DNA from 2 places in the Paenibacillus sp. FSL P2-0121 genome. Region 2 is predicted to be linked to the other one. Evidence: predicted binding sites of a transcription regulator. Region 2 holds the regulator's gene; the other holds the start of a gene.

Region 1 (3,425 bases), 3.1 Mb from region 2:
CATAATCTTTCTCTTCCTTATGAGGCTCAGGGACAATCTCCTTTATTTCCTTTCGTTTCACCACTTCCCAATCTACCACTTTACCCACCCAATGAATTCCTGTCTTTGCAGGATCGAAGAATTTCCTTCTGGATTGACACATAGCTACATATTCGATCTGGGTTATTATCTTCTGGCTTGTAAGGTTCTCCACAGGTACATGGTAAAAAGAATGCTGCCTGGCCACCTCCACTTGTTTGGGGCCACGAACAGAGCCGACAAGAACATTTTTACCCGCGAGTTGGTTGGCATAGTATTCTTTCGTACCGCGTGGACGGATGGAACATTAGTAATATTTTTTTATATGAGATTTTCTCCACTAAGTATGTATAATTTGGTAATTAATCCATTATATTCAGTCCTTCCGCATATTATATAAATCCACCAGATAACAAAACCTTCTGTACTTCGACTGCGCGGTTTTATCTTGTTCTAACTTGATTTCACTTACATCATCATTTAAGTGACTCAACTGCTCATCCACATTCAATCCAAAACTAAGCGCAGTTTGCATAATTACAACCAGCCCATCAAGCAGTCCATTGGGATAGGTCTGTAGAAAGCAAGCATAATCATGCAGAAGTTCTACTTTTCCAGATAAAATCTCTACAGCATATAAATTCATTTTTGCCAAACATCGAAATTCACGAGCAATCTCTTGCCCGTCCGGTCCTAAATCCTCCAACCACCCAAGTTCTACGTATCTGTAAATGCTATCCCTGGCTTGCTCGTAATCCCCCAGATGTTGATATGCAACTCCCCGCATCTGTTGACTGAACCCATAATAATAAACAAGTGGATGCTGCATCTTAATTAGAGGTATTGTCGTCCCCATCGCCTTATAGTACAGTCGCTCTTCATATATACGCTGGGCATAGCTATACAAAATATCTGCAGTGTATAGCAGCTTATCCCACTTTTCAAAGTAATGTGCAGTTTCCAACATTTCGACAAGAACATCCGGGTTGAAGGCTTTAAGAATAGAGAGATGCAACCGTAAATCCCCCTTTTTTATCCATTTATACCTTCATTGTATATTTTGTAATCTAGAGGGTCAATATAAAAAGTACTAATAAGTACAGATTTAGTGATTATCAAGTTGCCTTTAATAGTCTGTTACGGTTAGCATTCCTCTTCTAACCTTAATGTAGAGGTGATCCTATGAATTTACCAGAAAGCGTCGGCAATCGCATTCGCGAGCTTAGAAAAGCAAAAGGATGGACACAAGAACAACTTGCCGAAGCTGCTTCGCTTCACTACAGTTACATAGGTGGTGTCGAACGAGGAGATCGAAATATCTCATTAGAGACACTAGAAAAAATTATTGCGGCGTTTGATGTTCCAGCTATAGAATTCTTTCGATTCGAGGATGAGACACAGCGTCGCAAGGCGTTGGATGAACATATGGCTTTGCTAAGCAGTAAAAGTGCAGAAGAAATAACAGCACTCACTCAGGTAACTCGAAAAGTGATTGCTGCTATTGGGTTAAGTAAGGATGAAAAGTAGCAACTTCTAAAAATTAACGTTGTTGCATATCTTTTCGAATTCAAAGACTGTATAGATTGTAATTGAAAAATCACAACGATGTGTATATCCCTCAAAGCACCAATCAGATTGAAACTTAACCTTCATACATCAAAGGCCCCTTCTGCCGAAAACGGCGGAAGGGGCCTTTGATGTAGATGGAATAAGCTATTTACCATATAGTTGTGTTGTAAATGCACCACAACGTCCTCCAGCATTAGATTGGAGATGTAACTATGCCGTGTAACGGTGTCTTCAGTTCATGAGATGTATTGGCCAGAAACTCGTTTTTTAACTGATAGAGAAAATGCAACTTTTCTAACAGGTTACTGATAGTGCTATAGGCTCTCAAATCCGCTGGGCGGAGATATAGACCTAGCTGAATATAAAGAAAAAGCCTCACGGAAACTTCCATTCCCCCTTTCTTCTATCCTTACAGTATATTTATGGCTTGCACTCTTAACCATTTTTAATATTATACTCAATATCTAAAGGTTCTAACTGAGTGCCTATTTAAAGAAATTTTTATATTCTTCAAAGAAAAAGAATACTTTTTTACGATCTTTACTAGTTGAACATTTGTTCGTATTGAGTTAAAATGAAAAATATTGCACGTTATTACGTACGTAATAAAGGAGAATGCTGATGAACTTCAGTTACACCTTCCCAGCTTTAAGAGGAATTCAAGCAGGTAGAGAATTCTATACTGTCATGTGTCCACTCCGTTTAATAGCTAAAATTTTCCTGTTTGACGAAGAGGAAATTCCTGTTGAGCATCGGGCACAACGTCTAATGAATAGGTCGCGGATTCCTGATATCACCAATTATATTTTAGAGAATCCTAAGGACTATATCTTCTCTTCTCTAACAGCAAGTGTGGACGGTACTATGAGATTCAAAGAAGTTTCAGATGAGATGAAAGACATAGGACAACTGACTATCTCTCTTGATTCTAAGTTTTTAATTAATGACGGACAACACCGTAGAGCGGCAATCGAAGAAGCCCTGAGGATCTCTCCTGAGCTTGGAGACGAAACAATTTCAGTGGTCTTTTTTCATGACTTTGGCCTTACTCGCTCTCAACAAATGTTTTCAGACTTGAATCGTCACGCCGTCAATACAACATCATCAATCGGAATACTTTATGACCATCGAGATCAATTATCATTAATTACAAAAAGTTTAATATCTGATATCCCATTATTAGAACGATATACAGACCGAGAAAAAGTATCTCTTTCTAAGAATTCACCGAAGCTTTTCGCGCTAAACCATGTTTTTAATACAACTTCTCGTCTTATCAATAAACGTAAAGGCGAACTTATATCTGAACAAGAGAAAGAATTTGTTACCGCCTTTTGGGAGTTACTATGTGTATCAATCCCAGAGTGGCAAGAAGTTATTAAAAAGAAGATCTCACCTCGAGAACTACGTATTCAATCAATCGTCGCTCACGGGATTTTTCTGGAATCTCTTGGAATAATAGGCTATTATCTATACCGGTATCATCCGGATGAATGGCAGTCCTATATTATGAAACTCAACACCATCGACTTGAGTCGAGAAAATAAAAAAGACTGGCAAGGACGCGCTTATAGCAATACTGGCAGAATTAATAAAAATGGTGAAACTATTCAGTTGACTGCAAACTTGATTAAGTCCAAAATCAACCTCCCACTCACCGAACAAGAACAGAAGATTGAAAACAAATTTAAGGAGGTGTCTATAAATGGGTAATTTAGGACTCAATATATTCAATACTGGTACCAAATTCATTGAAGCAAAAGAGTTGATTAAGGAAGTTTATTTAATGGACGAGCGTCCATGGGTTGTTGGTTTTAGCGGCGGTAAAGATTCTACAG
Region 2 (3,425 bases):
AAGGAGATACAATACACAGGCGTTTCTTTGCTGTTCATATATATTTTAAGCGTAAGCTCTTCAATCACATTAGCTTCTTCATCAGCTTCCTTAAGGACGTTAATATCTGCACTTGTTGCAGTAGTTTTGCTGTTTTGATGTCTTTTGGATACTTTTGAAAGGGTAAGTGCGTTAACCACAATCTCGGATCCCATTACATTATCAAAAGAGTATAGCTTTGCTACTGCTTTTTTGTTACTCTTCGGATTTTTGGTACCGATTGCCAATTTTTTATTAGGCTCGTTAAGTGCGATCAAGTGAGATTGATTGGGGGGAATGAATGTTTTGGTGAAGCTGATGTTAAAAGATGAGGTCGCATTAACTAGCTTAGAAATTTCAGATGAAGCAGATAGCGTTTTCAATTTTATAATGGCGGCACTTAGAATTAAAACAACTCCTAAAATAGCAAATAAGTACATCAAGATAATCAGCATATAATCACACCTCCTAGTTATCTCATTAGACTCAAATTGTTGCTTATTGAAAGATATGCCTGAATGATCTCCACTAGTATCTTTTAAAAGGGAAATTCGTGGAATTATAGGATCGGCTTCACGATTAACCCAAAAAAAGCACCCAGAGAAACCTTCCGATTCTGCAAATGATGCAAAATTGGGGGTTGCTACAAGGGTGCTTTTTAAGATGATTATGAAAACCTATAGAAAATTGAAGGCAGTGATATGATCGGTATAAACAATCAGCTGTTTGTATTCGATCGGAGTCCCATAACTAGCATAAGGTCTTACAGTAACGTCATTGAGGACAACAAAGTTATAGCTGAAATTTTTATCAGGGTGTTCTGCTCCCAAATAAGATATGTATTCGTCTACAATTACATCATCCATCAAAGATTTTAAATCAAATACATCCTCTTTGTTGGAGACGGTTGGAGAGACGATTCCCTGAATGCTGCCAAAAGAGGTGAGCAAATTCACTTTTTTTCCACTAGCTTGTTCATCATTTAAAAGTAAACCGGACAGCTTACCCAGTGCATCGACTTTAAAATCGACGAGGGTTCTAATTTTTGAATTATTCAAACTAAACACATCCTTTTCAATTTGCAATCCTGTTAACAATATTCGACATATAATCACCAAACTCCTAGTATGCTAATGAAAAAATACTTACTTATGTAATGACCCCCATTTTTTAATGTGATTTGGGGGTTGCCGAGCCTCCATTCGAATTTAATTTCTTATCGTTACTCGTGTGCCTATAGGGACAATAGCAGCGAGTGCTAACACATCCTCGTTGTACATCCGGATGCAGCCGTGGGACACCTCTTTCCCAATGGAGGAAGGGTCATTGTTTCCATGAATTCCGTAGTGTGGTTTAGACAGTCCCATCCAAAACACACCGAAGGGACCCCCTGGGTCGGGTTGTTTGTTAATAATAGTGAATTCACCCACTGGGGATTGGGTTAACATCTTACCGATGCCGACAGGGTAACCTCTAATCACAATATCATTGTCCAGAAGATATAACATTCGTTGGGTCAGATCTACAATAATTCGGTAGTTGGGCATTATACGCAACACTCCTTCCTAATTAGGATATGAGCAGAACGCCTAAAGGGTTATTCATAGAAAATGGCCATTTTAGCCATTGGGAACAAATGTTCGTAAGTGGTTGGAAAAGCAAAAAAAACGTAGAAAAAAGGCTGTTCCGCATATGCGGAACAGCCTTTTATGTTAGAAGTGCATACTTAGTGGATATCTCGAAACAATCCGATGACTCTTCCGAGAATAGTTACGCGATTAAGGCGAAGCGGCTCATAAGCTGGATTCTCCGGCTGAAGCCGTATATGATCACGTTCCTTGTAAAAGGTCTTAACGGTTGCTTCATCTTCTTCGGTCATGGCTACAACGATATCTCCGTTGTCCGCTGTTTGTTGTTGGCGAACAATCACATAGTCACCATTCATAATGCCTGCGTCCACCATACTATCACCCATGACAGACAGCATAAATACTTTGTTGTCACCTACATAGTGAGTAGGAAGTGGGAAGTAGTCTTCGATATTCTCTGTAGCAGTGATAGGTACCCCGGCGGTAACTTTACCTACGACAGGAATCCGTGAGATGGTCTGCGCGAATTGGTGAACATTCTCTGAATCCTCTTGGCCTAGTAATTCTATTGCACGTGGCTTCGTTGGATCTCGACGAATAAGTCCCTTTTTCTCAAGCCGGTCCAAATGACCGTGAACTGTGGAGCTGGAAGCAAGGCCAACAGCTTCTCCAATTTCCCGGACGGAAGGTGGATAACCCTTGCTGCGGACTTCGCTTCGTATAAATTCCAGGATCGCCAGCTGGCGACTTGAAATCTTTGACATTGGAATCAACCCCATATAGTAATGTTTGGGAAAATTATAACATAGAACTACCGTTCGCACAAACATAAGTTCTAACTATTATAAATATTAATCTGCTAGAGTTAAAAAATGGTAGACAAATGATAATAAAATGAACCGCTTGAGTCTCTCGAAAAAAAGAGAACAATTGTTCTGAAATAGTATTGAACAAAACACATGTTCGTGTTATTATAAAATCGAAAGTAAGAACAAGTGTTTGGAGGATGATGATTATGCTAAAATACAGTACATACCGCAGCATCTACGATAAGGCCCCAGTGGTTGAATCTATAGGACATAATGACGTTGCCCGTAATTCCGCTAAGGTGAAAGAGATAACGGAACGTTTGCTTGGAGGGATGATTTCGTTGTTCCGTCAAGATTTCTTTATTAAGTTAATATTGATTTTCGTGCTAGTATTATCTGGCCTAACAGTAGTGGGAAATGTATTTGCAGGATCGACGACTATAATGAAGGAAGAGAAGCGGATTGTGGTTGAACGTGGAGATACACTATGGAGTATTGCCCTTAAGAATAAACCAGCTGATATGAAGACAGTTGTTTATATAGAAGGAATTAAACGTTCAAGTGGGATTAAGAGTAGTCAAATTAACGCTGGAGACATACTTACTTTACCTATTTATTAATTTTCTGAGAACATAATAGAATGACCAGTAGAGCTTGCAGGGAGTAGACCTTGACAAGCTCTTTTTCTCATGGCAGAGTTAGAATTAATTTATAGGGGGAGGGAAAGTATTGAATATTGATGAGTTGGTCGCGCGAATTAACGAATTGGCACGCAAACAGAAGAGCGTAGGCCTTAATCAAGAGGAAGTGGCGGAACGCGCCAAGCTTCGTGAAATTTACCTGGGGAATATCCGTAATAACTTCCGAGCACAATTAAATACTATTGAAGTAGTAGATAACGATGAGCATGAACAAGGTAACAAGGGGCTTAAACATTAGCTCGCTGTTCCTTTTCATAGATATTTCAGGATGACTAGGGGGAACGCACATGGCCCGTTCTTGGGAAAGA

The links. Region 2 encodes LexA, which represses DNA repair genes until DNA is damaged. Its sites were predicted from a motif close to CGAACATATGTTCG; they were not measured.
Region 1: dndB (DNA sulfur modification protein DndB) is a predicted target of LexA. The motif match lies at 2,136-2,149, and genes of this name have one in related genera.

Annotation. Positions count from the first base shown of each region.
Region 1 is NZ_CP150245.1:843,150-846,574, reverse strand. Features, by position in the region: gene MKY54_RS03630 (hypothetical protein) at 1-193, opposite strand, end outside; gene MKY54_RS03625 (DNA-binding protein) at 395-1,033, opposite strand; gene MKY54_RS03620 (helix-turn-helix transcriptional regulator) at 1,201-1,545, shown strand; gene MKY54_RS03615 (histidine kinase dimerization/phospho-acceptor domain-containing protein) at 1,781-1,978, opposite strand; gene dndB (DNA sulfur modification protein DndB) at 2,209-3,300, shown strand; gene dndC (DNA phosphorothioation system sulfurtransferase DndC) at 3,293-3,425, shown strand, end outside.
Region 2 is NZ_CP150245.1:3,947,337-3,950,761, reverse strand. Features, by position in the region: gene MKY54_RS17515 (hypothetical protein) at 1-473, opposite strand, end outside; gene MKY54_RS17510 (hypothetical protein) at 696-1,076, opposite strand; gene MKY54_RS17505 (L,D-transpeptidase) at 1,227-1,565, opposite strand; gene lexA (transcriptional repressor LexA) at 1,745-2,371, opposite strand; gene MKY54_RS17495 (LysM peptidoglycan-binding domain-containing protein) at 2,623-3,036, shown strand; gene MKY54_RS17490 (DUF896 domain-containing protein) at 3,146-3,355, shown strand; gene MKY54_RS17485 (hypothetical protein) at 3,405-3,425, shown strand, end outside.